DNA from 2 places in the Metabacillus hrfriensis genome. Region 1 is predicted to be linked to the other one. Evidence: a T-box and tRNA genes for the amino acid it is inferred to sense, from the RefSeq annotation. Region 1 holds a T-box; the other holds one or more tRNA genes.
What was found. A T-box is a leader RNA that pairs with one kind of tRNA and senses whether it is charged. The one in region 1 lies ahead of leuS (leucine--tRNA ligase), so its partner is inferred to be a tRNA-Leu.
Positions count from the first base shown of each region.

Region 2: it encodes a tRNA-Leu, which carries the amino acid that the T-box ahead of leuS (leucine--tRNA ligase) is inferred to sense. The anticodon was not compared.

Region 1 covers NZ_CP126116.1:3,973,251-3,977,474, forward strand. Annotated here, with positions in the region: gene QLQ22_RS19730 (rhodanese-like domain-containing protein) at 1-117, opposite strand, end outside; gene leuS (leucine--tRNA ligase) at 354-2,768, opposite strand; T-box leader at 2,872-3,104, opposite strand; gene QLQ22_RS19740 (DUF4257 domain-containing protein) at 3,273-3,596, opposite strand; gene QLQ22_RS19745 (hypothetical protein) at 3,840-4,097, opposite strand; gene QLQ22_RS19750 (MDR family MFS transporter) at 4,120-4,224, opposite strand, start outside.
Region 2 covers NZ_CP126116.1:250,479-254,702, forward strand. Annotated here, with positions in the region: gene QLQ22_RS01400 (Tex family protein) at 1-646, shown strand, start outside; gene cmpA (cortex morphogenetic protein CmpA) at 842-955, opposite strand; gene QLQ22_RS01410 (SprT family protein) at 1,059-1,505, shown strand; tRNA gene QLQ22_RS01415 (tRNA-Asn) at 1,647-1,721, shown strand; tRNA gene QLQ22_RS01420 (tRNA-Ser) at 1,728-1,818, shown strand; tRNA gene QLQ22_RS01425 (tRNA-Glu) at 1,835-1,906, shown strand; tRNA gene QLQ22_RS01430 (tRNA-Val) at 1,935-2,010, shown strand; tRNA gene QLQ22_RS01435 (tRNA-Asp) at 2,019-2,094, shown strand; tRNA gene QLQ22_RS01440 (tRNA-Gln) at 2,101-2,175, shown strand; tRNA gene QLQ22_RS01445 (tRNA-Lys) at 2,204-2,279, shown strand; tRNA gene QLQ22_RS01450 (tRNA-Leu) at 2,295-2,378, shown strand; tRNA gene QLQ22_RS01455 (tRNA-Leu) at 2,397-2,482, shown strand; tRNA gene QLQ22_RS01460 (tRNA-Arg) at 2,571-2,647, shown strand; tRNA gene QLQ22_RS01465 (tRNA-Pro) at 2,666-2,742, shown strand; tRNA gene QLQ22_RS01470 (tRNA-Gly) at 2,757-2,830, shown strand; rRNA gene QLQ22_RS01475 (16S ribosomal RNA) at 2,924-4,224, shown strand, end outside.

The DNA.
Region 1 (4,224 bases):
TTTCGCTTCTGGTATCATGCCTTCTTCTACTTCGTCATCCTCGCGAACATCTACAAGATTCAATGTTTCTCCGTTTATAAGTTTCTTATGTAATTCTTCTGTCGAAATTTCTTTCATTTGGATTACTTCCTTTCACTGGCAGATGAGTTTATTATACCAAAGCATACTGTGCTCATACCAGTTTAAGACATCTATACATCGAGATCAGAGAAAAAGCAGGCGCTGCATCAGCACCTGCTCCTGCTTTACTTATTGTCCATCTCCTAACTCCTCGGTCGAAAAGTCAAACCCGGGCTTTTGCGGCGAATTTTTATCTGCCTGTCGGAGCTGAACAGTCGGTTCCGCTTTTCTTATCAGTTTGCTACAATGTTTACCAGCTTTCCTGGCACTGCAATGATTTTACGGACAGTCTTCCCGTCTACCTGTTCTTTAACTGTGGCATCAGACAGGGCAATTTCCTGCATTTCTTCGCGTGTTGCATCTTTTGGAACATTTAATTTTGCTTTTAATTTACCGTTGACCTGAACGACAATTTCAACTTCGTCTTCAACTAATTTGCCTTCGTCATATGCAGGCCATGTTTCATAAGAAATCGTACCTTCATGTCCAAGCTTTTCCCATAATTCCTCAGCAAGATGCGGAGCAACCGGAGACAATAATTTCACAAACCCTTCCATGTAGGCTTTTGGAAGCACAGTTGCTTTGTATGCATCATTGATGAAAACCATCAATTGAGAAATGGCTGTGTTGAAGCGCAAGCCTTCGTAGTCTTCTGTTGCTTTTTTAACCGTTTGATGATAAACACGCTCTAAGCTGTCAGACATTTCATCTGTAATTTTTGGACTTAATGCCCCGTTATCTTCAACGAATAGACGCCATACTCGATCCAAGAAACGGCGAGCTCCGTCTAATCCTTTTTCAGACCATGCAATTGAGGCTTCAAGGGGTCCCATAAACATTTCGTATAAGCGTAAAGTATCTGCTCCGTGACTTGCTACAATGTCATCCGGATTTACAACGTTCCCTTTAGATTTACTCATTTTTTCGTTGTTTTCACCAAGAATCATTCCTTGATTAAACAATTTTTGGAATGGCTCTTTTGTCGGCACAATGCCAAGGTCGTATAAAACCTTATGCCAGAATCTTGCGTACAGCAAGTGAAGAACAGCATGCTCGGCCCCGCCGATATACGTATCAACAGGAAGCCACTCTTTTATTTTTTCAGGATCAGCAAGGTGCTCTGAATTCTTTGGATCAATATAACGCAAGTAGTACCAGCAGCTTCCGGCCCATTGCGGCATTGTATTTGTTTCGCGTCTTCCTTTTTTGCCTGTTTCAGGATCTGTCACATTCACCCATTCTTCAATGACGGCAAGCGGTGATTCACCTGTGCCGGATGGGCGGATTTCTGTTGTTTTCGGCAATGTTAATGGAAGCTGATCTTCAGGCACCGCAGACATAGTGCCGTCTTCCCAATGAATAATCGGAATCGGCTCTCCCCAGTAGCGCTGACGGGAGAATAACCAGTCACGAAGACGGTACGTAATTTTCTTTTCACCCTTTTGATTTGTTTCAAGCCAGTTAATCATGTTTTCTATTCCGTCTTGTTTATTCAAGCCATTCAGGAAATCAGAGTTTACATGAAGTCCCTCGCCAGTGTAAGCTTCTTTCTCGACATCTCCGCCTTCTACTACTTCTTTAATAGGAAGGTCGAATGTTTTTGCAAACTCAAAATCTCTCTCATCATGAGCAGGTACTGCCATAATGGCTCCTGTTCCATAGCTGACTAAAACATAATCCGCAATCCAGATTGGCATTCTCTCGCCATTTACAGGATTTATCGCATAGGCTCCTGTGAATACACCCGTTTTTTCTTTAGCTAAATCTGTTCTTTCAAGATCACTTTTGCTTTTTATTTTATCGATATAAGCTGCAACCGCTTCTTTTTGATCTGCAGTTGTAATTTCTTTAACAAGCGCATGCTCAGGTGCAAGCACTGCATAAGTAGCTCCAAACAGCGTATCAGGACGAGTAGTGAAGACAGTAAACGTTTGATTATCACCGTCAATGCCAAAATGAACGTGAGCACCTTCTGAGCGGCCAATCCAATTGCGCTGCATTTCTTTAATGCTCTCAGGCCAATCCACTTCTTCTAAGTCTTCAATTAATCTGTCAGCATAAGCTGTAATTTTAAGCATCCATTGTTTCATTGGACGGCGCTCAACAGGGTGTCCCCCGCGTTCACTCTTGCCATCAATAATTTCTTCGTTTGCCAAAACTGTTCCAAGTGCAGGACACCAGTTTACAGCCACTTCATCTACGTATGCCAAACCTTTTTTATATAATTGAAGGAAGATCCATTGCGTCCATTTGTAATACTCAGGGTCTGTTGTATTGATTTCACGGTCCCAGTCATATGAAAAACCAAGGCTCTGAATTTGACGGCGGAATGTATCAATATTCTTTGCTGTAAATTCAGCAGGATCATTACCTGTATCGAGTGCGTACTGCTCAGCTGGAAGTCCGAATGCATCCCAGCCCATCGGATGAAGAACATTGAAACCCTGCATCCGTTTAACACGGGACAAAATATCAGTTGCCGTGAAGCCTTCAGGGTGGCCAACGTGCAAACCGGCACCTGATGGATATGGAAACATATCAAGAGCGTAAAATTTCGGTTTACCTTCGACCTCTGTTGTTTTAAATGTTTTATTTTCAAGCCAGTAATTCTGCCATTTTTTCTCAACTTTATCGTGCTTAAAACTCATATAAATCCTCCTCAAATTGGTGCGTTGCTCTTCGCTTTTAGTATTCAGTCTGAACGGCTGTCCCCAAGATTAAACCGCACAATAGAAAAAACCTCTCATCCCAATAAGGGACGAGAGGTTTAATTTCCCGCGGTACCACCCAATTTAGCGCCAACAATCAGGCACTCACTTAAGCATCCGTAACGTGGATCACGACAGACATTACTGTGCAGGCAGTTCTGCAGTTGACGTCTGTAACTCAAAGGTGAGTTCACAGGCAATGGATGATTGACTCGCACCTTCCGTCAATTCTCTGAGCATCTAAAGTCTGTTACTATTCCTTATCACCGTTCATATCGTATACCTTTATATATTGTATTTTATAGAAATTGCTTCCGTGATGCAAGTTGTTAAATGAAGAAAAAGCGGAAATCGGATGATGGGCGGCAGATATGTTCATTTTCTGCGAAATGAGAAGTGTTAGATTTTGAGAGATTAAGAAGTGAGTTTGCTGTCATCAGGAGATTATTTTGCTTGACGCTCATTGTCTTTTTCTGGCTGCACTGTGTTGTCCTGCTGCTGTCTGACAAAGTCAAAACTCCTTAATACCGCTTCCCCGCTGTAACCAGCGATAATAGAAAGCACGACAAGCTGAAATGAGGATGAGGGTTCTGTCGATAAAACAAGCAGGATAGAAGCTGTTATCCCCATTGCGATATCTTCCCAGAATCCTAAGTAGATAAACCGTTTTGTCATTCTTGGTTTTTCGATCCTTCCTTTCTTTTTGACATGTCCAAGTAAACCCATTAACCCCCCAATCAACGACGCTACAACTACTGTCTGCAGCATAAGATCACCTTCCTAAAGCCGTAATAATTTCGGCACGCGACTTCAGGTACAAGATATTTAAGCTTCTTCTTTTGCTTGTACAGGTTTATGAAAAAATAGAAGCTTGTTTTACTTCCATTATATGTGAATATGGGTTAAACAAGCTTGATTAAATAGAAGGAATTTTCAGGAAACTATTTATCGTACTTTTTCACTAGACCGAACGTTTTTTCGGTTTTTCTCCTATGTGATAAGTACCATTCATTACGGCACCGTGCAGCCGCCTGAATTTTCAATCTGCAGATGTGTAAAATCTATAAGTTTCTGACCATCCAAAATCAGAGCATAATCAGCATTTTCAGACACTCGCCGCATTTTTTCAGCAATGAAATATTTATCAGCTTCTTTTAGTAATCTCTGATATTGTTTGGGCAAAATTTTATTGAAGATGATAAAAAAAGAATGATGGCATAACCGGGACAATTGGCACTCGCCCCCGAAATAAAAAAAGCGAGAATTCATTCCCGCTTCACCTTTGGTTATGTTAGGAAGTCAGAATGGCTTCTCCCAGTTTTTGATTCTTTAATTTTTTGTCATAGATTGATGTTGTAAACATTGCAAGAACCAGCAAGACAAATAATACTATGAA
Region 2 (4,224 bases), 1.3 Mb from region 1:
CTTGAGCAAAGCAGTTGCGGTCAACATTGTGAAGCAGCGGGATGAAATCGGAAAGTTTCAGGACAGGAAGCAATTAAAGAAAATACCTAGACTTGGGGCAAAAACGTTTGAACAATGCATAGGTTTCTTGAGAATACCTGACGGAAAACATCCGCTTGACTCAACTGGCATTCATCCAGAGAGCTACAAAGAGGTTGAAGAGCTCCTTAAAATGCTCGGACTAACCCTGAATGATGTCGGAACGGAGCAGCTAAGAGAAAAAATAGCGGATATTCATATTAAGGAAACAGCAGAAGCTATCGATCTTGGTGAGCTTACCCTGAAAGATATTTGCGATTCTCTAGTTAGACCCGGACGCGACCCTCGTGATGAAATCGCTAAGCCGCTGCTTAAAAAGGGTGTCTTGAAACTAGAGGACCTTCAAACAGGTATGGAACTTCAGGGCACTGTGCGCAATGTTGTGGATTTTGGCGCGTTTGTTGACATCGGCGTAAAACAGGACGGGCTCGTTCATATTTCAAAGCTTAGAAACTCTTTTGTCAAACATCCTCTCGATGTCGTTTCTGTAGGTGACGTTGTTACGGTTTGGGTAGACTCTGTAGATGCACATAAAGGCCGTGTTGCCTTGACGATGATAAACAGTTAATGAAAAACACTGCTTACGGGCAGTGTTCGATTAGCTGTATATTTTAAATATAGAGTTCTGGGACCTTGAAAGGCGTTTTGGCTAAATGAATCCTCATTTTGGCTAATAAATTTCAAAAATCAGCTATGAAAAATGAAGTTTTCGCTAATAAAAGTCTGATTTCCGCTAAATAAATTGATAAAAACCCAACACTGCTTATGAGCAGTGTTTTTTTCTATAGAAATACCAGCATTGATTCAGCATTTTTATTTGATACCGATCCTTTTCATAAAACGCACGCTGCATTTGGTTTTTTAACCATGAAGGCATTGCTCGTTCCTCCTTATTGTTTATAATGGAGTATGTGTATTACTTACTATATGCGGGCGCAAGATGTCCTGTTCGGAGATACAAACTATGCGGGGTGTTACCGATGAATGAAACGGAGCTTCAGGAACTGACAGAATCTATTTCAAAAACTTACTTTCACAAAAAGTTTTTACATAAAGCTTTCTTTAACAGCCGGCTGCGGACAACAGGCGGCAGATACCTTTTAAAAAGTCATAACATTGAGATTAACCCTAAATATTTAGCTCAGGGATTAGAAGAAGTAATTGGCATAATCAAACATGAACTTTGCCACTATCATCTTCATATAGAAGGCAGAGGGTACAAACACCGTGATCCTGAATTTAGGGAGCTGCTTTCTAAAGTGGGTGCTCCAAGATTCTGCAAACCTCTGCAGACGGCTGCCAGAATCAAGAAGACATTAGAGTATCAGTGTACAGCCTGCATGTTCATTTACAAACGCCACCGAAGAATGGATACTTCCAAGTATGTATGCGGAAAGTGCGGCGGGAAAATAAAACTTGTTTCATGATAAAAAAGGGGTTGACTCATTATACAAAGCTGTGATAAATTATAAAAGCCGTCGTAAGAGACGCAAATGATTAATAAAAAGAATGCTTGACAGCTTGTACTATTCTTCATATAATTAAAGAAGTCTGTCATGACTAATTATTCCGCAGTAGCTCAGTGGTAGAGCTATCGGCTGTTAACCGATCGGTCGTAGGTTCGAGTCCTACCTGCGGAGCCATATTATGGGGAAGTACTCAAGTGGCTGAAGAGGCGCCCCTGCTAAGGGTGTAGGTCGCGTAAGCGGCGCGAGGGTTCAAATCCCTCCTTCTCCGCCATTATTTTTTGTCTTTTGGCCCGTTGGTCAAGCGGTTAAGACACCGCCCTTTCACGGCGGTAACACGGGTTCGAATCCCGTACGGGTCATCGCTTCTGAATTGCATATTAATGATTTGGAGGATTAGCTCAGCTGGGAGAGCATCTGCCTTACAAGCAGAGGGTCGGCGGTTCGAGCCCGTCATCCTCCACCATCATATTTGGTCCCGTGGTGTAGCGGTTAACATGCCTGCCTGTCACGCAGGAGATCGCCGGTTCGATCCCGGTCGGGACCGCCATTTTATTGGGCTATAGCCAAGCGGTAAGGCAACGGACTTTGACTCCGTCATGCGCTGGTTCGAATCCAGCTAGCCCAGCCATTTGCATTTCAAATGCGATTATAACTAAGTGCCATTAGCTCAGTCGGTAGAGCATCTGACTTTTAATCAGAGGGTCGAAGGTTCGAGTCCTTCATGGCACACCATTTTAACTAATGTATGCGGGTGTGGCGGAATTGGCAGACGCGCTAGACTTAGGATCTAGTGTCTTTGACGTGGGGGTTCGAGTCCCTTCACCCGCACCATACATTTTTTATCTTTTCGCGGTCGTGGCGGAATGGCAGACGCGCTAGGTTGAGGGCCTAGTGGGGGCAACCCCGTGGAAGTTCGACTCTTCTCGGCCGCACCAAAAGAGTTTTAAAAAACCTCAAAAAAGTTGTTGACAAAAAGAACGCAACTTGGTATTATATTTAAGTCGCTTCATTACATTAACAAGTGCGCCCGTAGCTCAATTGGATAGAGCGTTTGACTACGGATCAAAAGGTTATGGGTTCGACTCCTATCGGGCGCGCCATTCTATATATAATGTGTCCGGGAAGTAGCTCAGCTTGGTAGAGCACTTGGTTTGGGACCAAGGGGTCGCAGGTTCGAATCCTGTCTTCCCGACCAGACAAATACTTTTCGCGGGTGTAGTTTAATGGTAAAACTCTAGCCTTCCAAGCTAATGTCGTGGGTTCGATTCCCATCACCCGCTCCAATTTTAAAAATGATCTTTGAAAACTAAACAAAACCAAAAGCGTACCAAACGTTTTAAATTTTTGAAGTCAGCAACAAATTGAGTCACAAATTTTCTTCGGAGAGTTTGATCCTGGCTCAGGACGAACGCTGGCGGCGTGCCTAATACATGCAAGTCGAGCGGACCTCTTCGGAGGTCAGCGGCGGACGGGTGAGTAACACGTGGGCAACCTGCCTGTAAGACTGGGATAACTCCGGGAAACCGGAGCTAATACCGGATAGTATCTTGAACCGCATGGTTCAAGTTGGAAAGACGGTTTCGGCTGTCACTTACAGATGGGCCCGCGGCGCATTAGCTAGTTGGTGAGGTAATGGCTCACCAAGGCAACGATGCGTAGCCGACCTGAGAGGGTGATCGGCCACACTGGGACTGAGACACGGCCCAGACTCCTACGGGAGGCAGCAGTAGGGAATCTTCCGCAATGGACGAAAGTCTGACGGAGCAACGCCGCGTGAGTGATGAAGGTTTTCGGATCGTAAAACTCTGTTGTTAGGGAAGAACAAGTGCGAGAGTAACTGCTCGCACCTTGACGGTACCTAACCAGAAAGCCACGGCTAACTACGTGCCAGCAGCCGCGGTAATACGTAGGTGGCAAGCGTTGTCCGGAATTATTGGGCGTAAAGCGCGCGCAGGCGGTTTCTTAAGTCTGATGTGAAAGCCCCCGGCTCAACCGGGGAGGGTCATTGGAAACTGGGAAACTTGAGTGCAGAAGAGGAGAGTGGAATTCCACGTGTAGCGGTGAAATGCGTAGAGATGTGGAGGAACACCAGTGGCGAAGGCGACTCTCTGGTCTGTAACTGACGCTGAGGCGCGAAAGCGTGGGGAGCGAACAGGATTAGATACCCTGGTAGTCCACGCCGTAAACGATGAGTGCTAAGTGTTAGAGGGTTTCCGCCCTTTAGTGCTGCAGCTAACGCATTAAGCACTCCGCCTGGGGAGTACGGTCGCAAGACTGAAACTCAAAGGAATTGACGGGGGCCCGCACAAGCGGTGGAGCATGTGGTTTAATTCGAAGCAACGCGAAGAACCTTACCAGGTCTTGACATCCTTTGCCACTTCTAGAGATAGAAGGTTCCCCTTCGGGGGACAAAGTGACAGGTGGTGCATGGTTGTCGTCAGCTCGTGTCGTGAGATGTTGGGTTAAGTCCCGCAACGAGCGCAACCCTTGATCTTAGTTGCCAGCATTCAGTTGGGCACTCTAAGGTGACTGCCGGTGACAAACCGGAGGAAGGTGGGGATGACGTCAAATCATCATGCCCCTTATGACCTGGGCTACACACGTGCTACAATGGATGGTACAAAGGGCTGCGAGACCGCGAGGTTTAGCCAATCCCATAAAACCATTCTCAGTTCGG